4 regions of the Streptomyces boninensis genome follow, and region 4 is predicted to be linked to each of the others. Evidence: riboswitches for the same ligand, from Rfam matches in the RefSeq annotation. Region 4 holds a riboswitch; each other region holds the start of a gene.
What was found. Region 4 has a riboswitch for cobalamin ahead of ACNNMR_RS29435 (ribonucleoside-diphosphate reductase subunit alpha). Riboswitches for the same ligand answer to the same signal wherever they lie in the genome.
Positions count from the first base shown of each region.

Region 1 (7,315 bases), 2.6 Mb from region 4:
CTGTCCTCGTGCACGACGGTGGCCGTGGACTCCGGGGCCGCGTGGGCGGGCGTCGTCGCTAAGGCGGCCATGCCGAGGCCGAGGGCGGCAGCTGCGGCGATGGTGCTGGTGGTGGTACGGAATCGCATACGGAAGTAACCCTTCGGGTGGCTGTGTGCTTGTGTTGCTTCTTGCTCACTTATGTAGACAGGAGGGCCGACAGCGCAGTTGCGCGCCAGGTGATGAACATCGTCCGGCGGTCCGGTTACCGGAACCTGGCCGGTCAGGCCGTTTTTGCCGAAACCGCAAGATTCCGTGCCAGGCCCACGGGTGCCTGCCAAGACTGATCACATCCCGACGTGAGGAGTCTTGATGAGCACCGACGATGCGGTCGCGTTCTGGGACGGCGTCTACGCGGCCCGACCGGCGCCCGACGGTCCGCAGCCCAATGCCCGCCTCACCGAGACGGTGCCGGCCCTGCCGCCCGGCGGCGACGCGCTGGACCTCGGCTGCGGCCCCGGCGGCGACGCGCTCTGGCTCGCCCGCCAGGGCTGGCGGGTCACCGCCGTCGACATCTCGGCCGTAGCGGTCGAGCGGCTCGCCGCCCTGGCCCGTACGCACGGCCTCGGCGATCGCGTCACCGCGCTACGGGCCGATGTGCACGCGTCCTTCCCGCCCGGCGCCTTCGACCTGATCACCGCCCACTATCTGCACACCCCCTACGACATGGACCGGGCGGCCGTCCTGCGCTCGGCCGCACACGCCCTGCGCCCGGGCGGGCGGCTGCTGGTCGTCGACCACGGCTCGACCGCGCCGTGGTCGTGGAACCAGGACCCGGACACCCACTACCCGAGCCCGCAGGACGTCGCCGCGGACATGGACCTCGACCCGGCGGCATGGACAGTCGAGCGCGCCGACGCGCCCCGCCGGACCGCGACCGGCCCTGACGGAAGTACCGCCGAGGTCACCGACCACGTCCTCCTCATCCGCCGCACCGCCTGAAAGGACCCCCCATGCCCAGCACCCCGCGCCGCACCCGCCGCCGCGACACCCCGCCGCCCCGTACCGGAAGCAGCGAGAGCGAAGTCCTGCGCGGATTCCTCGACTACCTCAGAACCTCGATCGCCGCGAAGGTCGACGGCGCCCCCGAACCGCAGGTGCGCACAGCCGCGGTCCCTTCGGGTACGAACCTCCTCGGCCTGCTCAACCACCTGACCTGCGTCGAGCGCGCGATCTTCCTCGGCGACAACGTCACCAGCTGGCCGGCGACCTTCCGGGCCGCGCCGGAGGACAGCGTGGCCGATGTCGTCGCCCGCTACCGGGACGCCGTCGAGCGTGCCAACGACGTACTCGACCAGTGCACCGACCTCGGCGCGCCGGTCCCCGGGCGCCAGTCCGGGCCCACCGCGCGCTGGGCCCTCACCCACATGATCGAGGAGACCGGCCGGCACGCGGGCCACGCGGACATCCTCCGCGAGCTCATCGACGGTGCGACCGGCCGCTGATGAGCCTCCTCAGAGCAGCGAGCAGTCGCCGCACTTTCCGCCGCCGGGGGTGCGATAGAAGAGGCAGCAGCTGCGGCGCTTGAAGCGCAGGTCGTACGGGCGGAGGTCGCCGGTGCCGCGGAGTTGGCCGGTGTTGAGCAGTTCGGTGGTGAGGGCGGTGACCGGGGTGCGGAGGTCCGGGCGGGAAGCCAGGAGCGCCTGGGCCGAGCCGACCAGCGCGGAGGCGGCGTTCCCCGCCAGCAGCCGCGGCGCGACCTTGACCCGCAGGCCGGCGGCGAGCGGGTCGAGGTGCTGCCGGAGCACCACGTCGTACAGCTGCGCCGCGAGCTCCGGCCCGGTCGCCGCCGGGAAGCCGGCGGCCGTCGGCAGCCGCAGCGCCGGACCGTTGTCTGCGCGCTGCAGGCCCGTCAGGTCGGGCACGATGCCGTGCACGACGGCGCAGCCCAGCACCGGCGACCAGAGGCGGGCGGCGTGGCCGAGCTGGACGATGGAGGCGCCGACGCGCAGTTCCCCGGTTTCGTAGCGGGCGGCGGTCCGCTCGACCAGGTCGGTGAAGCCGCGCCGGTACGTGTCCGCCACCGGGTGCCAGCCTTCGGCCGCACCACCAACGACCACGGTGAAGAACGGGCCCAACGACGCGATGTCGGCGAGGGCTTCGGCGGCGGCTGCCCGGTCCGCTTCAGGCATCGGCCCGGTCCAATCCGCCGAGCGCCGTGATCCGCGGGACCCCGGTGTCCGGATGCGGCGTGACCTCGGCCGCCACCCGGTAGACCGCCGCCAGCAGCTCCGCGGTGAGCACCTCGCCCGGCGTCCCGGACGCCACCAACCGGCCATCGTTCAGCACGCACACACGATCGCAGAACGCCGCCGCAAGGTTGAGATCGTGCAGCGCCACGAGCGTGGTCACGCCGAGCCGCCGGACCAACTGCAGGGCGTCCAACTGATGCCGCAGGTCGAGGTGGTTCGTCGGCTCGTCCAGCACCATCGTCCCCGCCTGCTGCGCCAGCGCCCGCGCGATGAGCACCCGCTGCTTCTCGCCGCCGGACAGCCGGTCGAAGGGCGCCCGCGCCAGGTCGGCGGCGTCCAGCTCCGCGAGCGACGCGAGGATGATCGCGCGGTCGTCGGCGTCGTCGCCCGCGAAGGCGCGCTTGTGCGGGGTGCGGCCCATGGCCACCACGTCGTACGTCGTGAGCTCGAAGTCGCCGCCGGTCTCCTGCAGGACCGCGGAGAGGCGGCGGGCGAGGTGCTTGGCGGGCAGCCGCCACACGTCGTCACCGTCCAGCAGCACCCGGCCCGAGGTCGGGCGCAGCGCACGGTAGACCGTGCGCAAGAGCGTGGACTTGCCCGCCCCGTTGGGCCCGACCAGGCCGATGACCTCGCCGGGCGCGGCCCGCAGCGACACGTCCCGTACCAGCGGACGATCATTCACCACGACCGTCACGCCTTCGATCTCCAGCACCGCGGGCTCCACCGTCATGCTGCCCTCCGCCGCATCAGCCACAGGAAGAACGGGCCACCGACCAGCGCCGTGAGGATCCCGACCGGGATCTCCTCCGGGCTCATCAGCGTCCGCGCCGCCAGGTCGGCGGCGATCAGGAAGGCCGCGCCGAGCAGCGCGGCGGCGGGCAGCGCCCGCCGGTGGTCGGCGCCCACCAGCAGCCGCACCACATGCGGCAGGATCAGGCCTACGAAACCGATCTGGCCGCTGACCGCGACGATCGCCCCGATCATCAGCGCGACCAGGGTGAAGATCGCCGCGCGGAAGCGGTGCACGTCCAGACCGAGGGCGGCGGCGGCCTCCTCGCCCGCCAGCAGCAGGTTCAGCGGGCGGCTGACGCCGAGCAGCACCGCCGTCCCGGCCAGCACTGCCACGGCCGGGATCCACACCATCGTCCAGGTGGTGCCGGCCAGCCCGCCGAGCATCCAGCGCAGCGCCGACTGCGTCTTGTGCGGGTCGTTGGAGGTGACGACGAGGAAGCTGGCCACGGCCGACAGCACCTCGGCCATGGCCACCCCGGCGAGCACCAGCCGCACCGTGGTCATCCGCCCGCCGGAACGGGCCAGGAAGTAGACGGCGATCAGCGCGGCCAGCGCACCGCAGAAGGCCGCCAGCGGCAGCGAGAACATGCCGAAGAACGTCAGGTTCAGCACCAGCACCAGCACGGCCCCGACGGTCGCCCCCGATGACACCCCCAGCAGCATCGGATCGGCGAGCGGATTGCGCACCAGCGCCTGCAGCGCCATCCCCGCCACCGACAGGCCCGCCCCGACCACGGCGCACATCAGCACCCGCGGCAGCCGTACGTCGACGACGATCGTCTCCCGCACCGGCGTCCACGCCGGGTCGGCCAGCGCCGGATGGATCCGGTGCAGCAGGATGCGCCAGACCTCACCGGCGGGCAGCCCGGTCGTGCCGACCATCAGGCCCGCGGTGGCCGCCACGACGACGAGGCCGCCGAGCGCGGCCAGCACGACGGCGTACGGCAGGACCCGGCGGCGCGGCCCCGCGGGCACCGGACGGACCTCCGCGGCCACCGGCGCCTGCGTCGCCTCACTCACCGTCGAAGCGCCCGGGATGCAGCTGCCGGGCGAGCGACTCCACGCCTGCCGGGGCGCGCACGCCCAGCAGCGTCGAGGACAGCGGCAGCACGGCGAAGCGCTTGTGCTTGATGGCCGGTACGTCCTTGAGCGCCGGGTTCGCCAGCAGGAACTTCTTCTTGTCGGCGACCGGCTGATCCCCGTAGTCGTAGATCACAATGACCTCGGGCGCCCGCTCGGCGACCTGCTCGAACGACACATCGCCGAAGGACTTGTCCAGGTCGGCGAAGAGATTCACGCCGCCCGCCCGCTTGATCATGTCGTTGCCGACCCCGGCGCCGCCCGCCGTAAAGGCGGTCTTGTCGCCGCTGTCGTAGACGAAGACGCGCGTCGGCTTCACCCCGTCGACCTTCGCCGCCACCGACTTCAGGGTGCCGTTCAGCTTCTTCAGCTCCCGCTCGCCCCGCTCCCGTACGCCGAAGACCTCGGCGACCTCGCGGATCTCCTTCGCCATGGTGGTCATCGTCACCGGTCCGTCGGCGCAGTCCTCGATATTGAGGCGGCTGGCGATGCCCGCCTTCTTCAGGGCCGCGCGGGAGCGGCCGTCCTCGTGGAAGGCGGAGTTGAAACCGCCGTAGACGAAGTCGGGTTCCGCCGCCAGCACCGTCTCGTACGACGGATACTCATCGGCCAGCACCTTGATCCCGCGGTACGCGTCCCGGTAACCGGGGAGGATCTTGTCGTCGAGATAGGCCGTGCCGACCATCGACTTCTGCAGCCCGAGGGCCAGCATGATCTCGGTGGTGTGCTGGTTCATGGAGACGGCGCGCTGTGGCGGCCGCTGATAGGTGGTCTTCACCCCGCAGTTGGTCTGCGTGACCGGAAAGCCCTTCGCGGGGGCGCCGGATGCGGTGCCACCCGCAGGGGCGGGGCTTCCGCAGGCGGAGAGCAGCAGGGCGGCGGCCGTCGCGGCCGCCGGCAGGGTGAGCGAGCGTATGCCCGTCATGCGGCAAATGCCTTCCTCCTCTGGGGAAATCCGCCCCAGTTCCAGTGAGGAGGCGACCGCGTGAGTCTCCTGGCTCTCGGGTCGTAGCCGCACCCGGCCTTCCCACCCGCGGCGCGGGCAGTGGCTGTTTCGGGCTGAGCTCGCCGATCACAGTGGCGGGACCGCGCCGGATTCACACCGGCTTCCTCGTTCCGCCGTCGCCTTGTCGCGGGCCACTATACGGCCCGCGGCCACGGCGCGTGCCCCCGGTCACCTGGCGCTCAAGTGGGACGCGATGAGTACCGCGGAAGCTGTGATGCGCACCTCCCGTCACGAGAGAGGAACCCAGCGATGGCAGTCACAGAACCCGGTGGCGCGGCAGCCCCGACGGCGGCCGGCGCCGCGCAGGCGGCGGGCGCGCTGCTCGAACTCGCGAATGGCTATGTGTACTCGGCCGCCCTGAACGCCGCCGCGCGCTTCGGCATCGCCGACCACCTGGTGGCGGGCCCGCGCACGGCGGCCGACCTCGCCGAGGCCGTCGAGGTGCACGCCCCGCACCTCTACCGGCTGCTGCGCTACCTCGCCACCAAGGGCGTCTTCCGCGAGGACGACGAAGGCCGCTTCCACCTCACCACGCTCGCCCAGCCGCTCCGCGCGGATGTGCCGATGTCGCTGCGCGACACCATCATCGTGCACGGGGAGCCCCCCTTCTGGGAGCCGGCGGGCCGCCTGCACGAGGCCGTACGGACCGGCACCACCGCCTTCGAGGTCCAGCACGGCATCCCGTTCTACGACTACGTCGCCGCCCACCCGGACTTCGGCAAGGCCTTCAACGCCAGCATGGCGTCGGTCTCCGAGGCGCTGAGCAATCACGTCGCCGGCGCGGTGGACGTCTCGGAGGCCAAGAGCGTCGTCGACGTGGGCGGCGGGCGCGGCGGCCTGCTGGCCGCGCTGCTGCGGCGCAATCCGCAGCTGACGGGGACCCTGTTCGAGCTGGAGAATGTGCTGGCCGGGCACGTACTCGACGTGCCGGAGCTGGCCGGCCGCTGGCAGACCGAGGCGGGTGACTTCTTCACCTCCGTCCCGGCGGGAGCCGACGTGTACTTCCTCAAGCACGTGCTGGCCAGCTGGCCGGACGAGCAGTGCGTACGGATCCTGCGCACCTGCCGCGAGGCGATGCCCGCGCACGCGCGGCTCGTGGTGGTCAACCCGATGATCCCGGCCGGCAACGACCCGCACCCGGGCAAGACGGTCGACATGCTGATGATGACCGTACTCAACGGGCGGAACCGCACCCGCGCCGAGCACGAGGAGCTGCTCACGGCCGCCGGGTTCGAGGTCGTGCGCTTCGCGGAGCCGTCGCCGCAGGCGGGCGTGCTCGAAGCGGTGCCCGCGACCTGAGCCGCTGGATCCCCTCCCAGCCCGCACCGCTATGCGGGCTGGGAGGGGATCCAGTCCCGCTGGATGCGCGGGGTCGCGATGCCGAGCGACTTCATGTGCTCCAGCGGGTTGCTGTATTCGCGGCTGCTGCTGATGCGGCCGTCGCGCAGCGTGAACCGGAGGATGAAGTGGTTGCGGTAATGGCCCTCCGTATAGCCGGGGAAGCGGATGGTGCCCTCGCCTTCGCACTCGACCCAGATCACCGACGGGTCCTGGGTCTCGTACAGGTGCACATCGGACCACTGCCAGTCGGGCAGCACCTCAAGGGCCAGCTCGCCGTGCCGCTTGAGATTCTCGCGGCCCGATACGACGATGGGCCGGCCGATGTCGGTGTAGAAGAGGGCGGTGGTGCCGTCCTCGGTGTAGAGGGTGTGCCGGCGGAGCCGGCTGTCCCGGTCGGAGCGCAGGTACCGCTCCACGACGTGCCTATTGCGGGCGGGTGACATGGCGGTCGTGCCTCCAGGCGGATCGCGGATTACGGCTGCAGCCTGCTGATCTCCCAGCCGCCGTCGGTGCGGTCGTAGCGCAGCCGCTCGTGCAGCCGGTCGGTGCCGTACTCCCAGAACTCGATGGCGGCCGGTTCGAGCCGGTAGCCGGCGAAGGTGGCAGGCCGCGGCAGCGGCCGCTCCGGCTCGCCCAGCCGCAGCGCCTCCGCCCGCAGCCGCGCGAAGTGGTCGAGGCCGTCCAGGGGCGTGCTCTGCCGGGAGACGGTCGTCATCGGATGCGTGAAGACCGGCCGCGCGTACCAGAGCGACTCCGCCTCGGCGTCGGACAGCCGGACCACCGGCCCGGCCAGGGTGATCTGCTGGCCGGTCTCCCGCCAGTACAGGACGCCGGAGGCCCACGGGTTCTCGGCGAGGTCGCGGCC
Region 1 covers NZ_CP183837.1:8,988,686-8,996,000, forward strand. Annotated here, with positions in the region: gene ACNNMR_RS40470 (calcium-binding protein) at 1-128, opposite strand, end outside; gene ACNNMR_RS40475 (class I SAM-dependent methyltransferase) at 352-981, shown strand; gene ACNNMR_RS40480 (DinB family protein) at 993-1,484, shown strand; gene ACNNMR_RS40485 ((2Fe-2S)-binding protein) at 1,494-2,171, opposite strand; gene ACNNMR_RS40490 (ABC transporter ATP-binding protein) at 2,164-2,961, opposite strand; gene ACNNMR_RS40495 (FecCD family ABC transporter permease) at 2,958-3,998, opposite strand; gene ACNNMR_RS40500 (ABC transporter substrate-binding protein) at 4,036-5,028, opposite strand; cobalamin riboswitch at 5,091-5,219, opposite strand; gene ACNNMR_RS40505 (methyltransferase) at 5,359-6,408, shown strand; gene ACNNMR_RS40510 (PhzA/PhzB family protein) at 6,438-6,893, opposite strand; gene phzG (phenazine biosynthesis FMN-dependent oxidase PhzG) at 6,923-7,315, opposite strand, start outside.
Region 1: another riboswitch for cobalamin. It lies ahead of ACNNMR_RS40500 (ABC transporter substrate-binding protein); the one in region 4 lies ahead of ACNNMR_RS29435 (ribonucleoside-diphosphate reductase subunit alpha).

Region 2 (7,315 bases), 890 kb from region 4:
CTGGCGGGAGCCCTGCAGGTCGGCCTGGCCGGCGCCAAGTCCCTCGCCTACGCGGCCGGAGTTCCGCTGTACGGGGTCCACCACCTGGCCGGACACGTCGCCGCCGACACCCTGGAGCACGGGCCGCTGCCCGAACCCTGCGTGGTCCTGATCGTCTCCGGCGGTCACACCTCACTGCTGCTGGTCCGGGATCTGGTGCGGGAGCCGATCCTGCACCTGGGCGACACCCTCGACGACGCGGCCGGGGAGTGCTTCGACAAGGTCGCGCGCGTCCTCGGCCTGCCGTATCCGGGCGGTCCCGCAATCGACCGCGCCGCCCGCGCGGGCGACGCGCGCGCCGTGGATTTTCCGCGCCCGCTCACCCGCCCCGGCGACGACCCGTACGCCTTCTCCTTCTCCGGCCTGAAGACGGCCGCCGCCCGCTGGGCCGAACGGCATCGCCTCCGCGGCATCGAGCCGCCGGTCGCCGACGGCGCCGCCGCCCTGCAGGAGGCCATCGCCGACGTGCTGACCCGCAAGGCGCTCGCGGCCTGCGCCGCCTACGACGTGAACACCCTGGTCGTGGTCGGCGGCGTGGCCGCCAACTCCCGGGTGCGCGCGCTGGCCGAGCAGCGCTGCACCGCCGCCGGGATCGAACTGCGAGTCCCGTCCATGACGCTGTGCACCGACAACGGGGCGATGATCGCCGCCGTCGGCGACCTGCTGGTCCGCGCCGGCGCCGAACCCGCCCCACTGGACGTCTCGATCGATCCCTCCGCCCCGCTTGACTACGCGGCTCTCACTCCGAGCGCAGCCCGCTCTGTCCCGCAGGCCGCCTGATGGCACCGGCCGTCCAGCTCGTCTCCGGACAGCGGCTGCTTTCCCACCTCGACGGCGTGCGCGCCGTCTACACCGATGCCTTCTGCGCCCCGCCCTGGAACGAGGATGCCGGGCAGGCGGACATCTATCTGCAGCGGCTGGTCTCCGATGTCGACCGCGACGGATTCACGGCCGCCCTGGCCCTGGACGGGGACACGGTCCTGGGCTGGGCAACAGCCTGGACAACCCCGGCTCCCTTCCCTGACGAGCGCAGCTATCCGCAGATAGCGGCCGCCCTCGGACAGCGACGCACGCAGGCGTGGCTGTGCGACGCCCGCGAGATCGACGAGCTGGCCGTAGCCGCGTCGGCCCGACGCACCGGTCTGGGAGGCCGGCTGCTGAGAGCGGTCACCTCCGGCCGGACCGACGGCCGCTGCTGGTTGATCACCTCCGTCCAGGCCGGACAGACCGTCGCCTTCTACGAGCGGGCCGGCTGGCTGCAGGTGACCCACCCCGCTCCCACCGGCAAGGGCTACGTCGCGCTCCTTGGACCGCGGCATCCGGCCCAGGCTCTCGCCCCGCGGCCCCTGTGACACCGCACCGCCCGGAACGGGCTCCGCTCCCGACGGCCGGAGCGGCAAGGCAGCCGCCCCGGCCAGGATCGATGCGTCCCGCAGGTCAGGAGGTGGCGGTTCCCAGCTCCGTGCGGACGGTGCGGGCCGCGCTGACCAGGTTTTCCAGTGAGGTGCGGGTCTCGGGCCAACCGCGGGTCTTCAGGCCGCAGTCGGGGTTGACCCACAGCCTCGCGGCGGGGATTGCCTTGAGGCCGGTGCGCAGCAGCTCCGCGGCCTCGTCCGCGCCCGGGATACGGGGTGAGTGGATGTCGTAGACGCCCGGTCCGGCCTCGCGCGGGTAGCCGTGCTCCGCCAGTTCGTAGGCGACCTGCATGTGGGAGCGGGCCGCCTCCAGGCTGATCACGTCCGCGTCGAGGTCGTCGATCGCCTGCACGATGTCGCCGAACTCGGCGTAGCACATGTGCGTGTGGATCTGCGTCTCCGGGCGCACTCCGGCGGTCGTCAGGCGGAAGGACTCCGTCGCCCAGTCCAGGTAGGCGGCGTGGTCCGCGGCGCGCAGCGGCAGCGTCTCGCGCAGCGCGGGCTCGTCGACCTGGATCACCGACGTGCCGTTCGCCTCCAGGTCGGTCACCTCGTCGCGCAGGGCGAGCGCGACCTGGCGGGCGGTGTCGCCGAGCGGCTGGTCGTCGCGTACAAAGGACCAGGCGAGCATCGTCACCGGGCCGGTGAGCATGCCCTTGACGGGGCGGTCGGTGAGGGACTGGGCGTACGACGTCCAGCGCACCGTCATCGGCTCGGGCCGGGAGATGTCGCCGGCCAGCACCGGCGGGCGGACGTAGCGGGTGCCGTAGGACTGCACCCAGCCGTGCTGGGTGGCCAGATAGCCGGTGAGCTGCTCGGCGAAGTACTGCACCATGTCGTTGCGTTCGGGCTCGCCGTGCACGAGGACGTCGACGCCGGTCTTCTCCTGGAAAGAGATGACGTCGCGGATCTCGTTCTTGATGCGGTCCTCGTACGCGGCCGTGTCGATCCGGCCGGCGCGCAAGTCGGCGCGGGCCGTGCGCAGCTCCGTGGTCTGCGGGAACGAGCCGATGGTCGTGGTCGGCAGCAGCGGCAGGTTCAGGTGGGCGCGCTGGGCGGCGGTGCGGTCGGCGTACGGCTGCGTGCGGCGGCCGTCGGCGTCGGTGACGGCGTCGACGCGGGCCCGTACCGCCGGGTCGCGGGTGATGGGAGAGGTGGCGCGGGAGGACAGCGCGGCGCGGTTTGCGGCGAGCTCTGCCGTGATCGCGTCCGTGCCGCGCGCGAGGCCCTTGGCCAGCGTCGCGATCTCTGCGGTCTTCTGCCGGGCGAAGGAGAGCCAGCGCAGGATCTGCGGGTCGATGTCGCGCTCCAGAGCCGCGTCCAGCGGTACGTGGAGGAGCGAGCAGGAGGCCGCGACGTCGACACGGTCCGCAAGGCCGAGCAGGGTGCCGAGGGTGGTCAGTGACTTCTCCAGATCGCCCACCCAGATGTTGCGGCCGTTGACGACGCCGGCGACCAGCCGCTTGCCGGGCAGTCCGCCGGCGGCGGCGAGCGCGTCCAGGTTGCCCGCCGCGGCCTCGGTGAAGTCCAGCGCCAGGCCGTCGATCGGCGCCTTGGCCAGCACCGGCAGGGCATCGCCGAGCCGGTCGAAGTACGAGGCGACCAGCAGCTTCGGGCGGTCGGTGAGGGCGCCGAGGTCTCGGTAGGCGCGCGCGGCGGCGTTCAGCTCGGCCGGGGTGCGGTCCTGCACCAGGGCGGGCTCGTCGAGCTGCACCCACTCGGCACCGGCGGCCCGCAGATCCGCGAGCACCTCGGCGTAGACGGGCAGCAGCCGGTCCAGGAGGGTGAGCGGGTCGAAGTCCGCGGCCACGCCGGGCGCCGGCTTCGACAGCAGCAGATACGTGACCGGGCCGACCAGGACCGGGCGGGCGGTCAGGCCCTGGGCGAGGGCCTCCTTGAACTCCGCGACCTGCTTGCCGGAGTCGGCGGTGAAGACCGTGTCCGGGCCCAGCTCGGGCACCAGGTAGTGGTAGTTGGTGTCGAACCACTTGGTCATCTCCAGCGGCGCCACCTCCTGGGTGCCGCGGGCCATCGCGAAGTAGCCGTCGAGCGCGTCGGCGGCGACCGCGTCCCGGTGCCGCTCGGGGATGGCGCCGACCATGACGGTGGTGTCCAGGACGTGGTCGTAGTACGAGAAGTCGCCGGTGGGGACCTCGTCGATGCCGGCGTCGGCCAGCTCCTGCCAGTTCTGGCGGCGCAGGCTGGCGGCGGTGGCGCGAAGGGCGTCGGCGGTGCCGCGGCCCTTCCAGTAGCCCTCGATCGCCTTCTTGAGTTCCCGGTTCTGGCCCTGGCGGGGGTAGCCGTACACGGTGGCCCGTGCTGCCGCGGCTGCGGTCTTGGTGGTCACGGAGTTCTCCTTCGAGAGACGTATCCCTGTCGATCCCGTGGACCGGAAGGACGCGAAGGAGCAGCGAAACCAGCGGACGACCGCGCGGCAAAGGCGAGCCGAGTCCTGCCTGGTATGTACGCCGACCCGCCCTCGAGGTCACCGGGATATCCGCGCGCGGGACGGCCCGTACGCGGACAGCGGGCAGGTCTTCGGACTCGCGGGCACGTCCTCGTCGCGTCTTACGACTACGACGCGGACACCTACTGGCCGTCGCTTCCCGGGCCCGATGCAATCGGACCCAGTGCTTCATTGACGGCGGTCGTTCCCGCTCACCGCTGCGGGGCAGTCCCGGATTCCCACCGGGTTCCCTCTTACGGCACCCCGCCTGGCGGACGGGGCGAACCAGCTGCGCCTGCCAGCGTACGGGGCCGGCACTCCGTAACGGCACACTGAGGCAATCAAGGAGAACAACGTCACAGCTGTGCCCACTCCTGCTCACTTGTCAACTGTCCTAGCATCCGAACATGACGGTCCTGCCCGACGACGGGCTCTCCCTGGCGGCCGAGTTCCCCGGTGCGACGCATGCTCAATGGCAGCACCTCGTCTCCGGCGTGCTGCGTAAATCCGGGAAGGAAGTCCCGGACGCCGAGGTCGAGGCGGCGTTGTCCACCGGTGTGGAGGACGGGCTGCGGGTTCTCCCGCTGTACGCGGCGGGCGAGGGCGCACCGGACCCGGGTCTGCCCGGCTTCGCGCCCTTTGTCCGCGGCGGCCGCGCCGAGGGAAACACGACCGGCGGCTGGGATGTGCGCCAGCAGCACGCGGTCGCCGACGGCGGTTCCGTGCTCGCCGACCTGGAGAACGGCGTCACCTCCCTGTGGTGCACGGTCGGCGCCGACGCGATCCCCGTGGCGTCGCTGACCGACGCCCTCGACGGCGTCTACCTGGACCTGGCACCCGTCGTTCTCGACGCGGGCGCCGAGACGGAGGCCGCCGCCCGGGCGCTGTTCGCGCTGTACGCCGCGCAGGGCGTGGCCGACACCGCGGTACGGGGCAACCTGGGCGCCGATCCCCTCGGTTGGGAGGCGCGTACCGGCGCGGCGCACGACATCGCACCTGCCGCGGAGCTGGCCGAGCGGTGCGCCGGGCGCTATCCGGGGATGCGGGCATTGACCGTGGACGCCCTCGCCTATCACGAGGCGGGCGGCTCGGCGGCGCAGGAGCTGGCCTGCTCGCTGGCGACTGCGGTCGGCTATCTGCGCGAGCTGACGGCGGCCGGACTCGGCGTCGAACAGGCGTGTGCCCAGCTGGAGTTCCGCTACGCCGCCACCGCCGACCAGTTCCTGACCATCGCGAAGCTGCGCGCGGCCCGCAGGCTGTTCGCCCGGGTGGCCGACGTGTGCGGCGCGCCGCAGGCGGGCGCCCAGCGGCAGCACGCGGTGACCTCGCCGGTGATGATGAGCGGCCGCGACCCTTGGGTGAACATGCTGCGTACCACCGTCGCCGCGCTCGCCGCCGGGGTGGGCGGGGCGGAGGCCGTCACCGTGCTGCCGTTCGACCACGCGCTGGGGCTGCCGGACGGGTTCGCCCGCCGGATCGCCCGTAACACCTCGACCATCCTCATCGAGGAGTCGCATCTGGCCCGGGTGATCGATCCGGCCGGGGGTTCCTGGTACGTGGAGCGGCTGACCGACGAGCTCGCCCACGCCGCCTGGGGCTTCTTCCAGGAGATCGAGCGGGCCGGCGGGCAGGCGGCGGCGCTGCGCTCCGGCATGATCCGCGAGCGGCTGGCCGAGACCTGGGCAGCGCGCAGCAGCAAGCTCGCCACCCGGCGTGAACCGGTCACCGGGGTCAGCGAGTTCCCGAACCTCGCGGAGCAGCCGGTCGTCCGCGCCCCCGCACCCCAGGCGCCCGGCGGCGGGCTGCCGCGGGTGCGCCGGGACGAGGCGTACGAGGCGCTGCGGGCCCGCTCCGACGCCCACCTGGCGGCCACCGGCAGCCGGCCCCGTATCCACCTGGCCGCGCTCGGCCCGGCCGCCGCCCACACCGCCCGGCTCACCTTCGCCGCCAACCTCTTCCAGGCCGGCGGCATCGAGACCGTCACCGACGGCACCTTCGCGGAGAGCGGGGCGGTCGAGGCGTGCCTGTGCTCCAGCGACGGCGTGTACGAGGAGGAGGCGGAGGCTGCCGCGCAGACGCTGCGGGAGGCCGGGGCCCGGCACGTCTTCCTCGCCGGTCGCCCCGGTTCGTACGCGGGTATCGATAGCTATGTCTTCTCCGGTTGTGACGCCGTCGCGGTGCTCTCGGCCGCGCTGGACCGTATGGGAGTGTCCCGATGACCATCCCCGACTTCTCCTCGGTCGAGCTGGGGGCGCCCGCCGCGGCCGGTGGGCCCGACGAGTGGCGCGGCGCGTTCAAGAAGGCCGCCGACGGCGCCGACCTGCTCTGGGAGACGCCGGAGGGGATCACGGTCAGGCCGCTGTACACCGGGCAGGACCTGGAGGGCCTGGACTTCCTGGAGACCTATCCGGGCATCGCGCCGTATCTGCGCGGCCCGTATCCGACGATGTACGTCAACCAGCCCTGGACGATCCGGCAGTACGCGGGTTTCTCCACCGCCGAGGAGTCCAACGCCTTCTACCGGCGCAACCTGGCCGCCGGCCAGAAGGGCCTGTCGGTCGCCTTCGACCTGCCCACGCACCGCGGCTACGACAGCGACCACCCGCGGGTGACCGGCGACGTCGGCATGGCGGGCGTCGCGATCGACTCGATCTACGACATGCGGCAGCTCTTCGACGGCATCCCGCTGGACAGGATGACGGTCTCGATGACGATGAACGGCGCCGTGTTGCCGGTGCTGGCGCTGTACATCGTGGCGGCGGAGGAGCAGGGGGTGCCGGCGGAGAAGCTGGCAGGGACCATCCAGAACGACATCCTCAAGGAGTTCATGGTCCGTAACACCTACATCTATCCGCCGAAGCCGTCGATGCGGATCATCTCCGACATCTTCGCCTTCACCTCGCAGAAGATGCCGCGCTACAACTCGATCTCCATCTCCGGCTATCACATCCAGGAGGCCGGGGCGACGGCCGATCTGGAGCTGGCGTACACCCTCGCGGACGGTGTCGAGTATATCCGGGCGGGCAGGGAAGCCGGCCTGGACGTGGACGCGTTCGCGCCGCGGCTGAGCTTCTTCTGGGCGATCGGCATGAACTTCTTCATGGAGGTCGCCAAGCTGCGCGCGGCCCGGCTGCTGTGGGCGAAGCTGGTGAAGCAGTTCGAGCCGCAGAACACCAAGTCGCTGTCGCTGCGCACCCATTCGCAGACCTCGGGGTGGTCGCTGACCGCGCAGGACGTGTTCAACAACGTGACCCGGACGTGCGTGGAGGCGATGGCGGCCACCCAGGGCCACACCCAGTCGCTGCACACCAACGCCCTGGACGAGGCGCTCGCCCTGCCCACCGACTTCTCGGCCCGCATCGCCCGCAACACCCAGCTGCTGATCCAGCAGGAATCGGGCACCACGCGGGTGATC
Region 2 covers NZ_CP183837.1:5,517,250-5,524,564, reverse strand. Annotated here, with positions in the region: gene tsaD (tRNA (adenosine(37)-N6)-threonylcarbamoyltransferase complex transferase subunit TsaD) at 1-819, shown strand, start outside; gene ACNNMR_RS25240 (GNAT family N-acetyltransferase) at 819-1,391, shown strand; gene metE (5-methyltetrahydropteroyltriglutamate--homocysteine S-methyltransferase) at 1,477-3,801, opposite strand; cobalamin riboswitch at 3,966-4,205, opposite strand; gene ACNNMR_RS25230 (methylmalonyl-CoA mutase family protein) at 4,308-6,119, shown strand; gene scpA (methylmalonyl-CoA mutase) at 6,116-7,315, shown strand, end outside.
Region 2: another riboswitch for cobalamin. It lies ahead of metE (5-methyltetrahydropteroyltriglutamate--homocysteine S-methyltransferase); the one in region 4 lies ahead of ACNNMR_RS29435 (ribonucleoside-diphosphate reductase subunit alpha).

Region 3 (7,315 bases), 900 kb from region 4:
CGGACGGTCTGGTCCGTAGCCGCGGCGATGCCCCGGATGCCGTCCTCAGCGCGCTCGTCGCGGGCGGACGGCAGGCGGCCGGGCTGGACGCCACCGTCACCGCACGTGCGCTGGGGAAGCTGCTCCGGGCCGACGGCGGCATGGCAGCCCCAAGCGGCAGCGCTCCACCCGGCAGCAAGGGCAGCGACCCCAAGACCAGTAGCGACCCCAGAACCAGCATCGCCGTCGCGCCCGGCGTCGCCGGCGCCTCGTGGATGAGCGCGCCCGGCTCCCCGGTGGCTCCCGCCGTATCGCTGCCCGCCGCCGGCCTCGGCCCGGGCGCCGCAGGCAAGGCGCACGACGGCGCGGACGGCGGCCTGCCCGTCTGGGCGGTGGCCGCGCTCTCCGGCGGCGGGGTTCTGCTCGCCCTCGCCGCCTTCCTCGCGCTCCGGCGCTTCGTCCGTAAGACCAACGGCCGTAAGGCGGTGACCGCATGATGATCTCCCGTACGCACCCGGGCTCCGGCGGCGCACGATGGCGCCGCACCCCCTCCCGCTTCTGGCAGCGGCGGCGCCTGCGCGGCGTGCGGCTGCTGGCCGCCACCCTGCTCGCGGGCGCCACCCTCGGGCCCGGCGCCACCGGAGCGCACGCGATCGACCAGAGCAGGGGCACCCCGGGCTTCTGCAAGACCTCCACCGGCGTCACGGTGGTGGTGGACTTCCAGAAGCTGGGCGGCACCACCATCGTGCGCTGCTACCCGGGCAAGGCGCCGGGGACGGGGCTGGACGCGCTCAAGGGCGCGGGCTTCCAGATCGAGGGTGTGCAGCGGTGGGGTGAGGCGTTCATCTGCCGTATCGAGAACCGGCCTTCGGCCGCCCAGTCCGTCCCCGTCAAGGGCAACTCCGGCTACAAGGAGCGCTGCATCGACACCCCGCCGGCGGCGGCCTACTGGTCGTACTGGCACGCGGGCAACAACTGCGCGTGGGAGTACAGCCAGTGGGGGGTCAAGAACCGCAAGTTCATCCGCGGCGGTTTCGAGGGCTGGTCGTTCTCCCTGAATGCCACCGCTGATACGAATCCGAAGCCGCGGATCGCGGCGGTGCGCCCGGGGACCGGCGGGCGGGCCTGCAATGCGCCGGACGAGCCGCCGCCGACGTCGGACAACCCCATGGAGCAGCAGCCGGGTGTGGGTGGCGGCGGCTCGGGCGGCAGTGATGGGGGCGCCGCGTCCGGTGGCTCCGCCGGCTCCGGCTCCGGTTCCGGCGCTGACTCAGGTGCGCCCGGGTCCGCCGGCGACGGGGGCGACGAGGGCGACGATGGCAAGGGCGGCAAGAAGGACAAGGACGGGAAGCTGCCGCCGCCGAAGCCCCGCGACGGCTCTTCTGCCGATCCGGAGGCAGCCGCCGACCCGAAGGACAACGCGAAGTTCACCGGCGGTGAGGACAGGAAGAACGTGAACGACGCCATCAAGGAGCAGTCCGGCGCCAGCGACATCGCCCCCTGGGCGGCGGGCGGCGCGGTGGTGCTGCTCGCTGCGGGTACGTATGTCATGGCCCGGCGCCGGAAGCAGGCGCGCGAAGGGTGATCGGCAAGGGCGCCTTCAGCACCTACTTTCTGCCCCGCGACCTGCACCCCGCCGCCTGGTGGATCTGGGCGCTGGGCCTCGCGGTCGCGGCCAGCCGCACCACCAATCCGTGGCTGCTGCTCACCGTCATCGCCGTGGCCTGCTTCGTCGTGGTCTCCCGGCGCTCGGAGGCGCCTTGGGCGCTGGCCTTCCGGATGTATCTCTGGCTCGGGGCGCTGATCGTGGCGATCCGGCTGTTCTTCCGGTTTGTCTTCGGCGGCGGCGAGGGCGAGACGATCGTGGTGCGGCTGCCGGAGGTGCCGCTGCCGGAGTGGGCGGCGGGCATCCGGCTGTTCGGGGACGTGTCGGCCGAGTCGCTGCTGGGCGGGTTCTACGACGGGCTGCGGCTGGCCACCATGGTGATCTGCATCGGCGCCGCCAATGCCCTCGCCAACCCCAAGCGGCTGCTGAAGTCGATGCCTTCGGCGCTGTACGAGGTCGGCACCGCCGTCGTCATCGCCCTGTCCGTCTTCCCGCAGCTGGCGGAGAGCGTGCAGCGGGTGCGGCGGGCGCGCAAGCTGCGCGGCGGGGCCGCGGACGGGCGGCTGCATGCGCTGCGGGCCGTGATCATTCCCGTACTGGCGGATGCCCTGGACCGGTCGCTGCGGCTGGCGTCGTCCATGGATTCGCGCGGTTACGGCAGGGCGGGCAAGGCATCCCGCCGCACCCGTCTGATCACGGGGCTGTTGATGATCGTCGGCCTGCTGGGGATGTGCGTCGGCGTCTACGCCACCCTCGACGGCTTCACGCCCCGCTATCTGGCCGGGCCGCTGCTCGTGCCCAGCCTGCTGATCGCGCTGGTCGGCTTCCGGACCGCCGGGGCGCGGGTGCAGCGCACCCGCTACCGCCCCGACCGGTGGCGGCTGCCGGAGCTCGCGGTCGTCGCCAGCGGCGTCGCCGTGGCCGCGGTGCTCTACACCACCTCCAGCGTCAACCCGGTCAACCTCAACCCGTCGCTGACCAACCTGTCCTGGCCGCTGCTGTCCTGGGTGCCGCTGGTCGGGGTGCTGATCGGCGTGCTGCCCGCATTCCTGACCCCGCCGCCCGAGCCGCCGGACGAGTCGGCTCACGTCACGCCCGAGTCCGACGACGACGACCGGGAACACCGCCCCGAGGAAGTGCCCGCGTGATCGAACTCAACGAGGTCTCCTTCTGGTACCACGGCCGCTCCGAGGCCGTCCTCGCGGACGTGGAACTGTCCATCGGCGAGGGCGAACTCGTGCTGGTCGCCGGCCGTACGGGCGCGGGCAAGTCCACCCTGCTCGGCACCTTCAACGGCCTGGTCCCGCACTTCACCGGCGGCCATCTGGAGGGCACTGTCTCGGTCGCCGGTACCTCCACCCGCTCCCGCCCGCCGCGCGAGTTCGCCCACCTCGTCGGCGTCGTCGGCCAGGACCCGCTCGCCGGTTTCGTCACCGACACCGTGGAGGAGGAGCTCGCGTACGGGATGGAGCAACTCGGCCTCGCCCCGCAGGTGATGCGCCGTCGGGTGGAGGAGACCCTCGACCTGCTCGGCATCGCCGAACTGCGCCGACGCACCCTGCGCACCCTCTCCGGCGGGCAGCAGCAGCGCGTCGCCATCGGCTCGGTACTCACCACCCACCCGCAGGTGCTGGTGCTGGACGAACCCACCTCCGCCCTGGACCCGACCGCCGCCGAGGACGTCCTGGCCACCCTCGCCCGCCTCGTCCAGGACCTCGGCACCACCGTGATCATGGCCGAGCACCGGATGGAGCGGGTCATCCCGTTCGCCGACCGGATGCTCTACGTCCCCGGCGACGGCGGCGTCCGCGACGGCAGCCCCGCCGAGGTGCTGCGGCAAATGCCGATCGCCCCGCCGATCGTCGGCCTCGGGCGGCTGGCCGGCTGGGAGCCGCTGCCGCTGTCGGTACGCGACGCCCGCAGGGCCGCCGCCCCGCTTCGGTCCGAGCTGACCGCGGCGCCCCAGCCCGAGCGGGGCGCGCCGCCCAGCGGCGAGAAGCCACTGCTGACCGGCTCCGGCATCGTCGTCCGCTACGGCCGTCACGTCGCCGTCCGCGGCGTCGAACTCGACCTGCACGCCGGTCGCGTCGTCGGCATGATGGGCCGCAACGGCTCCGGCAAGTCCTCGCTGCTGTGGGCGCTGCAGGGCTCGGGCCCGCGCCAGGGCGGCAGCGTCCGCGTCGACGGCGCCGACCCGCACGACCTGCCCGCCGCAAAGGCGAGGAAGACGGTCGGGCTGGTGCCGCAGACCGCGAGCGACCTGCTGTTCCTGGAGGCCGTCGGGGCGGAGTGCGACGCCGCGGACGCCGAGTCCGACGCGGCGGCGGGCACCTGCCGGGCGCTGCTGGAGCGGATCGCCCCCGGCATCGACGCCGCCGCCCACCCCCGCGACCTCTCCGAAGGCCAGCGGCTCGCGCTCGTGCTGGCCGTGCAACTGTCGGCGGCACCACGCGTCATGCTGCTGGACGAGCCGACCCGCGGCCTGGACTACGAGGCCAAGGCGGCGCTGGGCCGCACCGTCGCCGCGCTCGCCGCCGAGGGCCGCTCCGTCGTCGTCGCCACCCACGACGTCGAGTTCGTCGCCACCGTCGCCGACCGGGTGGTGGTCATGGCCGAGGGCGAGATCGTCTCCGACGGGTCGACGACCGAAGTGCTGGGCGGCTCCCCGGCCTTCGCACCCCAGGTCGCGAAGATCCTCGGGGCGGACTGGCTCACGGTCGCCGATGTCCGTACCGCACTGGCCGGGGAGCTGCGATGACGCCGCGCACGGCGGCGGAGGAAACGCCGAAGAAGCTGCGCCGGTGGGACCGCGCCGACCAGGTCATCCGCGTCGGCCCCCGGTCCGCCGTCGTGCTCACGCTCGCCTCCCTCGCCGGGCTGATGATGTTCGTCTGGCCGCTGCTGGTACGGGTGAAGCCGCAGAGCATGCAGCACGGCCCGGACGCCCCGTTCGTCTTCATGGGCATCCTGCCGATCCTGATCATCGTGGTGCTCGCCGAACTCTCCGAGAACGGCATGGACTCCAAGGCCCTGGCCATGCTCGGGGTGCTCTCCGCCATCAACGCCGCGCTGCGGCCGCTCGGCGCCGGGACCGCGGGCATCGAGACAGTGTTCTTCATGCTGGTCCTGGCCGGCCGGGTCTTCGGGCCCGGCTTCGGCTTCGTGCTCGGATGTACGTCGCTGTTCGCCTCCGCGCTGCTGACCGCCGGGGTCGGGCCGTGGCTGCCGTTTCAGATGCTGTGCTCGGCGTGGATCGGCATGGGGGCGGGGCTGCTGCCGCGCAGGGTCAGCGGCAAGGCGGAGATCGCGATGCTGGTCGGGTACGGGATCGCCGTCTCGTACGTCTTCGGCTTCCTGATGAACCTGTGGTTCTGGCCCTTCATCACCCACGCCGAAGTCCCGTACCACGACGGCCACATCTCCTACGTCCCCGGCGATCCGGTGCTGGAGAACCTGCACCGCTTCGCCGTCTTCACCCTGCTCACCTCCACCGCGGGCTGGGACACGGGTCGGGCCATCACCAACACTGCCGCGATCCTGACCCTGGGCCCGGCGGTCCTGGCGATCCTGCGCCGGGCCACCCGACGGGCGTCCTACGGGCGCCAGGACGACCTGGAGTTGAAGCCGCTGTGACAGCGCTTTCGGGCACTGTGGCGGTCTTCGCACAAAGGCGCGTATGCTACGCCTGATCCGCCTGCGGGCGGACTTACAACTGAATGCGTACGCGAACAGGGGAAGCCGGTGGAAATCCGGCACTGACCTGCAACCGTGAGCGGCACCGCACCACTTGCCGCGAGTCGGAATGCCTGCCGCGGCACGTGCACCGCTTCTTACTGTCACGGTCTGCAGCATGGAGCCCCGGTCCCCCGCACCGCGGCCCCTTGCCGTCATTCGCCCGGCGAATGCGCGCGCAGGGGCCTTTTTGCGGGACCGGCCCTTCTCCGGCTGCGGATCCTTCCTGGGAGGGGAACCCGCATGGTCGGGGTCAGACCCGGCGTGCGCACGGCCGCCGGCACAGCAGGCGCGGCGGCACTCGCGCTGTCGCTGCCACTGCTCGGCGCGCACGACGCACAGGCCGACGCGAACGCCGACGCGGCCGTGGCCGCCGCCCGCTGGCAGGCGGGCGAGGTGGGGGAGGACGGCGGCATACCCGGCTTCGCCGGCGCCGATTGGGGCCTGACCGTCGACACGCTGATGGCGCTGAAGGCCACCGGCGCCGAGCCGGACACGGCCACGAGGATCACGGACGCGCTCAAGGTTCACGTACGCGACTACAACAGCCTCGACGCCTGGGGCGAGAAGGGCCAGCGCGTCGCCGGCGCCACCGCCAAGCTGCTGTACGCCGCCGTGATCACCAAGTCCGACCCGGAGAAGTTCGGCGCGTACAACCTCCGCCAGGAGACCCTCGACCTGATCGCCGGTTCCGACAAGGGCCTGGAGGACGGCCGGGTCAAGGACAAGGTCAACGCCCCGTCGGTGGACAACTCCAACACCTTCGGCCAGTCCCTGGCCGTCCTCGGCCTCGCCCGCAGCGGCGGCGTGCCGCAGAACGCGGTCGACTTCCTCATCGACCAGCAGTGCTCGGCGGGCGGCTTCCGCCTCTACCCGTACGCCTTCGGCGGCTCGGCCGTCACCGGCGACTGCGACGCCGAGAACGGCAAGGCGGTCATCGACCCCGACTCGACGGGGATGGCCGTGCATGCACTGATCGCAGCCGCCGATGCCGGAGTGCCGGGGGCGCAGGCGGCCGCCGACAAGGGCGCCAAGTGGCTGCGGCAGAAGCAGGCCGCGAACGGCTCCTTCGGCGGCTCGGGACCGACCGCCGCGGCCAACACCAACAGCACCGGCCTGGCCGGCCAGGCCCTCGCCGCCGCCGGCCACCAGGCCGAGGCGGACAAGGCCGCGGACTGGGTCGCGGGCCACCAGCTCACCGAGGCCAACGGCGGCAAGGCGAAGGCGGAGGCGGGCGCCATCGCGTACAACAACGACTCGCTGACCTCCGCGCAGAGCGACGGCATCGAAGACTTCCAGCGCGACCAGTGGCGCCGGGCCACCCCGCAGGCGCTGCTCGCGCTCGCCCAGGTGCCGCTCGGGAAGATCGGCGAGACCGACCCCGACCCCGGCCCTGGCCCCGGCGACAACGGGGGTACGGGCGACAACGGCGGCGCGGGCGACGGCGGTTCCGGCGACAACGGCGGCTCCGGCGGCGGCCCGGACCCGTCCGACTCGGCCACCCCGGGCGACGCAGGCGGCGCGAACCCCAGCGGCCTGCCCCCGTCCGGCCACCCCTCCCCGGCCTCCGTCGGCGGCGGAACGGGCGGCTCGACCGGCGGCTCCGGCTCCGGCGGCGGCCTCGCCGCCACGGGCGCCGCGGTCCTGCCGTGGGCGGCGGGCTCCGCGCTGCTGATCGGCGGCGGCTATGTGACCTATCGGACGGCGAACCGGCGCAAGGCCGGAACGGAAGGAACTCAGGCGTGAAGTTCACCAAGCTGAAGCGAAAGCAAAGACCCGCCCCCCGTACGGCACGAGCCCTGCGCGCGGCGGCGCTCGCCCTGGCGCTGGTCGGCACCTCGGCGGCCGTCGGCGTCGCCACCGACGTCGCCGCGCCGGCCAAGGCGTACGCCATCGACCCCAGCAAGGGCACGCCCGGCTACTGCCCGGACGCGGACGGCGTCACCGTCATCATCGACTTCCAGGAGCTCGGCGGGGACACCATCATCCGCTGCGCCC
Region 3 covers NZ_CP183837.1:5,505,873-5,513,187, forward strand. Annotated here, with positions in the region: gene ACNNMR_RS25180 (hypothetical protein) at 1-476, shown strand, start outside; gene ACNNMR_RS25185 (hypothetical protein) at 473-1,564, shown strand; gene ACNNMR_RS25190 (energy-coupling factor transporter transmembrane component T) at 1,561-2,733, shown strand; gene ACNNMR_RS25195 (ABC transporter ATP-binding protein) at 2,730-4,343, shown strand; gene ACNNMR_RS25200 (ECF transporter S component) at 4,340-5,218, shown strand; cobalamin riboswitch at 5,266-5,414, shown strand; gene ACNNMR_RS25205 (hypothetical protein) at 5,561-7,063, shown strand; gene ACNNMR_RS25210 (flagellar hook-length control protein FliK) at 7,060-7,315, shown strand, end outside.
Region 3: another riboswitch for cobalamin. It lies ahead of ACNNMR_RS25205 (hypothetical protein); the one in region 4 lies ahead of ACNNMR_RS29435 (ribonucleoside-diphosphate reductase subunit alpha).

Region 4 (7,315 bases):
ACGCGAAGGCTCCGTAGAAGAACAGGCCCTCGATGCAGGCCGCGAAGCAGATGAGATTGAGGAGGAAGCGGCGGCGGTCCTCCTTCGACTCCAGCTGGTCGATGGACTCGACCGAGTCCATCCACTTGAAGCAGAACTGGGCCTTCTCGCGGATCGACGGGATGTTCTCCACGGCCGCGAAGGCCGCGGTGCGCTCGTCCGGGTCGGGGAGGTACGTGTCCAGGAGCGTCAGATAGAACTGGACGTGGACGGCCTCCTCGAAGAGCTGGCGACTCAGATACAGCCGCGCCTCGGGGGAGTTGATGTGCTTGTACAGGGTCAGGACCAGGTTGTTCGCCACGATCGAGTCGCCGGTCGCGAAGAAGGCGACCAGGCGGCCGATCAGGTGCTGCTCGCCGGGGCTCAGCTTGGCGAGGTCGGTGACGTCGGAGTGGAGGTCGACCTCCTCGACCGTCCAGGTGTTCTTGATCGCGTCGCGGTAGCGCTCGTAGAACTCCGGGTAGCGCATCGGGCGGAGGGTGAGCTCGAAGCCGGGGTCGAGCAGGTTCTTTGTCTGGACAGCGGTGGTCATTACTGGCAGGCCTCGCAGGACTCGGGGTTTTCCAGGGAGCAGGCGAGGGCTTCGTCGGACTCGGCCTGCTGGGGGACGGTGGTGGCGCGCGCCGACTGCGCGATGCGGGTCGCCGGGCGGGAGCGCAGGTAGTACGTCGTCTTCAGGCCCGACTGCCAGGCGTACGCGTACATGCTGCTGAGCTTGTTGATCGTCGGCGCCGCCATGAAGAGGTTCAGCGACTGCGCCTGATCCAGGTAGGGCGTACGGGCAGCCGCCAGGTCGATCAGCGCGCGCTGCGGCAGCTCCCACGCGGTGCGGTAGAGGGCTTTTAGGGACTCCGGCAGGCCGCCGAGGTCCTGGACCGAGCCGTTCGCCTCCCGCAGCGCCTCCCGCGTCGCCGCGTCCCAGCGGCCGAGGCGCTTGAGCTCGGCCACCAAGTAGGCGTTGACCTGCAGGAATTCGCCGCTGAGAGTCTCGCGTTTGAAGAGGTTCGAGACCTGCGGCTCGATGCACTCGTAGACGCCGGCGATCGACGCGATCGTCGCCGTGGGGGCGATCGCGAGGAGGAGGGAGTTGCGCAGGCCCGTGTCCGCGACGCGCCCCCGCAGCGCGTCCCAGCGGTCCGGCCAGGTGACTGCCGCGTCCGGGTAGTGGTCCGGGTGCAGGACGCCGCGGGCGGCGCGGGTGCGGTCGTAGGCCGGGTGCGGGCCGTGGCGTTCGGCGAGGTCGCAGCTGGCCTCGTAGGCGGCGAGCATGATGCGCTCGGCGATGCGGGTGGAGAGGGCCTTCGCGGATGGTGAGTCGAAGGGCAGGCCGAGCTTGAAGAAGACGTCCTGCAGGCCCATGATGCCGAGGCCGACCGGGCGCCAGCGCTCGTTGGAGGCGGCGGCCTGGTCCGTGGGGTAGAAGTTGATGTCGACCACGCGGTCGAGGAAGGTGACGGCCGTACGGACCGTGGAGTCCAGTGCCGCCCAGTCCATCTCGCCCGCGTCGGCGTCCAGATGCGCCGCCAGGTTTACGGACCCCAGGTTGCAGACCGCCGTCTCGCCGTCGTCGCTGACCTCGAGGATCTCGGTGCAGAGGTTCGAGGAGTGGATGACGGCGCCCGGCTCCGCGGTCTGGTTGGAGACGCGGTTGGCGGCGTCCTTGAAGGTCATCCAGCCGTTGCCGGTCTGGGCGAGGGTGCGCATCATGCGGCCGTAGAGCTGGCGGGCCGGGAGCTGTCGGTCGTAGCGGCCCTCTTTTTCCGCCTTGCGGTACGCGGCGTCGAACTCCTCGCCGTACAGGTCGACCAGCTCCGGCACCTCGCTCGGGGAGAAGAGCGACCAGACCTCGTCGGCCGCCACCCGGCGCATGAACTCGTCCGGGATCCAGTGGGCGAGGTTGAGGTTGTGGGTGCGGCGGGCGTCCTCGCCGGTGTTGTCGCGGAGCTCCAGGAACTCCTCGATGTCGGCGTGCCAGGGCTCCAGGTAGACGCTGGCGGCGCCCTTGCGGCGGCCGCCCTGGTTCACCGCGGCGACCGAACTGTCCAGCGTGCGCAGGAACGGGACGATGCCGTTGGAGTGGCCGTTGGTGCCGCGGATCAGGGCGCCGCGGGAGCGGATGCGGCTGAACGGGAGGCCGATGCCGCCGGCGTGCTTCGACAGCTTCGCGACCTGGTGGTAGCGCTCGTAGATCGAGTCGAGCTCGTCGAGCGGGGAGTCCAGCAGGTAGCAGGACGACATCTGGGGGTGGCGGGTGCCGGAGTTGAAGAGGGTGGGGGAGGAGGGGAGGTAGTCGAGGCGGCTCATCAGGCCGTAGAGGGCCTCGACCTCGGTGAGGGCGCGGGGTGAGGTGTCCTCGGCGAGGCCGCAGGCGACGCGGAGGAAGAAGTGCTGGGCCGTTTCGGTGATCTGACGCGTGGTCGGGTGCCGGAGGAGGTAGCGGGAGTGGACGGTGCGCAGGCCGAAGTAGCCGAAGCGGTCGTTGCGCGCCTCGTCGATGAGGGAGTCGAGGCGGGCGGCGTGGGTCCGTACGAAATCCGCGGTGGAGTCGGCGATCAGGCCCTCGCGGTGGCCGAGGGCGATGGAGGCGGAGAAGGTCTGCACGCCCTGGCTCGCGGCCTCGTCGGCGATGGCGCGGGTGAGGAGGCGGGCGGCGAGGCGGGAGTACTCCGGCTCGTCGCCGATGAGCCCGGCGGCGGCCTCGGTGGCGAGGTCGCGCAACTCCGCCGCGTCGGAACCCGGATGGCGGCCGCGCAGCGCCGCCGCGGCGACCCGGCCGGGGTCGGTGGCGGGGAGGTCGGCGGTGAGGTCGGTCAGGGTGCGCAGCAGGGCCTCGCCGGCGCGGTCGGCCTCGGCCGGCGCCGCTGAAGCAGGTTCCGCGGGGGCGGAGGGTGCGATGGTCACGGGTGGTGCTCTCCCTCGCTCGGCAGTGGGCCGCGAGGGGTGGGGCGCGACGGGCGGCCTACGGGCATGCCGAAGTCGCGCTTGGCACGCCACATAGGCGTCCGCCGGCCCATTCCACGAGGCCCGGACGTCAGGTGACAGCTGCCGGCAGGTGCTCGGACTCGCGATTTCCGCGCATGCGCGGGCATCGCATACCGTTGCGGGACAGTTCCGGATTCGCACCGGATTCCCCTGCTGCGGCAGCGAGCACGAGCATACATCTTGGGTACGCCAACGCACGCACCCCCCACATGTTGTGTCGGAGTGTCAGCTAGAGGGCGAGCTCGTAGGTCAGCAGTGTGAGGTCGCTCTCGGCGACGGGGCTCCAGTCGCGCTCCGGGGTGCGGACGAACCCCAGCCGTTCGTACAGCCGGTGGGCCGACTTCATGCGTGCCTGGGTGGAGAGCACCAGGCTCCGCGCGCCCTGCTCGCGGGCGCGCTCGATGCAGGCCCGGACCAGGGCCTCACCGATGCCGCGGCCGCGCCCGGCCGGCGCCACGACCAGCATGCGGAACTCGGCGCTGCCCGCGACCCGGAGGTCGGAGTATGCGGTGCCGGGTGCCGCGTACGTGACCGAGCCGAGGATCTCGCCGGACTCCTGCGCCCGCGCGACGAGCAACTCGGCCTTCGCGGCGCGGCTGGCGGAGTCGCGGAGCACGCCGAGGTAGCTGTCGTTCTCGCCGAAGGTGAGCAGGCCGTCGTCGAGAAAGACGCCTGCGACCAAGTCGCCGACCTGGTCGTAGTCGGCAGGAGTGGCGGGAGCGATGGTGATGTCCATGAGCCGAGTCTCCCTGATGGTCATCAGTGCGCGTCAGTGCGCGCCCGACGCGGCCTTCTCCGCCTCCGGTGCGGGCCGGGCCGGGGCAGCCGCCGGGGCATCCGCCGTGTAGTCCTCCGGCGAGGTCTCGTCGATGCCCGCCGGGGCCTTCGCCGCCCGCAGGATGACCGTGCCGACCACCGTGACCACCACGTTCAGCACGAACGCCGTCAGGCCGATGTAGCCGATCTCGCCGATGCCGGGGATCTCGTCCGACGAGCCGCCGAAGTGCTTCTGCGTCGGCGAGGCGACCCCGTACGCCGCGATCGTCCCGTACGCCATGCCGACCGCCCACCCGGCGAGCAGCGCCCAGCGGTGGAACCAGCGCGTGAACAGGCCGCCCACCAGCGCCGGGAAGGTCTGCAGGATCCAGATGCCGCCGAGCAGCTGCATGTTGATCGCCGCGGTCTTGTCCATGCCGAGGACGAAGACCAGGGCGCCGACCTTGACCAGCAGCGAGACCAGCTTGGAGACCTTGGTCTCCTGCTCGGGGGTGGCGTTGGGGCGGATGAAATCCTTGTAGATGTTACGGGTGAAGAGGTTCGCGGCGGCGATCGACATGATCGCCGCGGGGACCAGCGCGCCGATGCCGATGGCCGCGAAGGCCACGCCGGCGAACCAGTCGGGGAACATGTTCTCGAACAGCTGCGGGATCGCCAGCTGGCCGTTCTCCACCTTGATGCCGGCCGCGATGGCCATGAAGCCGAGCAGCGCCAGCAGGCCGAGCATCAGCGAATACAGCGGCAGGATGGTGGTGTTGCGGCGGATCACCTCGCGGCTGCGCGAGGAGAGCGTCGCGGTGATCGAGTGCGGGTACATGAAGAGGGCGAGGGCCGAGCCGAGGGCGAGGGTGGCGTACGTCCAGTGGCCCGGCTCGCTGGGCGCGACCTCGCCGCGGGGCTTGCCGGTGGCCGGGTTGGTGGCGCCGAGGGCGTCGCCCGCCTTGGCGAAGATGTCGTCGAAGCCGCCGAGCTTGATCGGGATGTAGATGATCGCCACCGCGATGACGATGTAGATCAGCGTGTCCTTGACGAAGGCGATCAGCGCGGGCGCGCGCAGCCCGGACGAGTAGGTGTACGCGGCCAGCACGCCGAAGGCGAGCAGCAGCGGCAGGTCCTTGATGAACCAGTTGGTGTCCTCGCCGCCGCCGACGCCCATCACGTCGAGCACCGACTGGATGCCGACGAGCTGCAGCGCGATGTACGGCATCGTGGCGAGGATGCCGGTGACCGCGACGGCCAGCGACAGCGACTTGGAGCCGAAGCGGCCGCGGACGAAGTCGGAGGTGGTCACGTAGCCGTGCTTGTGGCTGACCGACCACAGGCGGGGCAGGAAGGTGAAGATCAGCGGGTAGACGAGGATCGTGTACGGCACCGCGAAGAAGCCGGCCGCGCCGGCCGCGTAGACCGCCGCCGGGACGGCGACGAAGGTGTACGCGGTGTACAGGTCGCCGCCGAGCAGGAACCAGGTGATCCAGGTGCCGAACGAGCGGCCGCCCAGGCCCCACTCGTCGAGGCTGTTCTCGTTGGCCGCCTTGCGCCACCGGGCGGCGAGGAAGCCCATGACGGTGACCAGGACGAAGAAGAAGATGAAGACGGCGAGCGCGACGCCGTTCACGCCGTCGTTCATGCGCCCGCACCCCCCTTGCGGGTCCGCTGCTCACGGCGGATCAGCAGGAAGGCGACCGAGGTCAGCACCGCGGAGATGAACACCCACAGCATCTGGTACCAGTAGAAAAACGGCACCCCGCCGAGCGTCGGCTGGATCTTCGCGTACGAGCTCACCCAGAGGATGCCGATGAACGGCGCGAAGAGGCAGAGCCCGGCCACCACGCGCGTCGGCGTGATGACCGGTTGCCTGCCGGGCGGGGATGCCTTGGCTTCGGACATGGGGGGCGGCTCCGTACCTTGAATTCGATCACTCGGTTTAGGTGGCGAGTGAATCTAAAACAAGGGACCGGATGCCGTCACCAGCTGTCCGAATAGCGGACTAGACGCCCTTCACGAGCGCCTCCAGCGCCTCCAGCGCGTCAGCAGATGCAGTTGCCCTCCCGCGGGTCCGCGTCGCGGGCGTCCATGCGCTCCTTCTCGAACGCCCGGCGGCTCGGCACCTCCGCCTCCGGGTGGTTTTTGCGGAGGTGTTCGACATACCGGTCGTAGGCGTTCTCACCGGTCAGCTCCGTTACGTACCACCACAGCCTGGACGCGGCCCTGCGGCCGGCCGAGGCGCCATTCACGAGCGCTGCCGTCATGTGGAGCTCCCCTCGTCGGCGGTGACGTCACGCGGTGCCGGAATCCGGCCGCCGCCCGAGCCGAGGCCCGCCGCCGCCAGCTCCGCCTTCTCCTCCTTGGTGGGGAAGAGCTGCGCCGGGGCGACGTACTCGGACTTGGTGTACGGCTCCTCGTGCGAGACCACGGATTCCGGATTGCGGATCGACTTGATGCAGACCCGCGCCGCGTCGGCGATCACGATGACGACCAGGATCGCGAACAGCGCGGAAAGCACTCCGTCCACCGTCGTGTTGGTGACGACGGTGTGTGCGTCGTCGAGGGCCTTGCCCTTCAGCTCGCCGGAGTCGATGCCCTTCTGCGCGACATCGCCCTGCGCGAAGAAGCCGACCCGCGGGTCGTCGGAGAAGACCTTCTGCCAGCTCGCGGTGAGCGTGACGACGGCGACCCAGGCCAGCGGAACGCCGGTCACCCAGGCCCACTTCAGCCGCCCGGACTTGATCAGCAGGGTGGTGCAGACGGTGAGCGCCACCGCGCCGAGCAGCTGGTTGGAGATGCCGAACAGCGGGAAGAGCTGGTTGATCCCGCCCAGTGGGTCGCGGACGCCGACCCACAGGAAGTAACCCCAAAGGCCGCAGACGACCGCGCTGGTGGCGACCAGGCCCGGCCACCAGCTGACCCGCTTCAGCGGCTTGTAGAGGTTGCCCAGGGTGTCCTGCAGCATGAACCGGCCCACGCGGGTGCCGGCGTCGAGCGCCGTGAGGATGAACAGCGCCTCAAACATGATCGCGAAGTGGTACCAGAAGGACATCAGGCTGTCCCCGGTCACCTCGGAGAAGATGAACGCGACCCCCATCGCGAAGGTCGGCGCGCCGCCCGTCCGCGACAGCAGCGACTTCTCCTCGACCAAGTCCGCGTAATGGGCGAGCTGGTCCGGGGTGATCGTATGGCCGAAGCCGCGGATCGCCTCCGACGCCGACTGCGCGGTCTCGCCGATCACGGTCGGCGCCGAGTTCATCGCGTAATACAGCCCCGGGTCCAGCACGCAGGCCGCGATGATCGCCATGACGGCCACCGACGACTCCATCAGCATCGACCCGTAGCCGATCATCCGGACCTGCGGCTCCTTCTCGACCATCTTCGGCGTGGTGCCGGAGGAGATGAGCGCATGGAAGCCGGAGAGCGCACCACAGGCGATGGTGATGAAGACGAACGGGAAGAGCGAACCGGCGAACACCGGGCCCGTGCCCTCAGTCGCGAAGTCCGTCACGCCGTCCATCTTCAGCATCGG
Region 4 covers NZ_CP183837.1:6,409,277-6,416,591, forward strand. Annotated here, with positions in the region: gene ACNNMR_RS29430 (ribonucleotide-diphosphate reductase subunit beta) at 1-571, opposite strand, end outside; gene ACNNMR_RS29435 (ribonucleoside-diphosphate reductase subunit alpha) at 571-2,940, opposite strand; cobalamin riboswitch at 3,069-3,209, opposite strand; gene ACNNMR_RS29440 (N-acetyltransferase family protein) at 3,251-3,757, opposite strand; gene mctP (monocarboxylate uptake permease MctP) at 3,791-5,425, opposite strand; gene ACNNMR_RS29450 (DUF3311 domain-containing protein) at 5,422-5,685, opposite strand; gene ACNNMR_RS29455 (YbdD/YjiX family protein) at 5,826-6,047, opposite strand; gene ACNNMR_RS29460 (carbon starvation CstA family protein) at 6,044-7,315, opposite strand, start outside.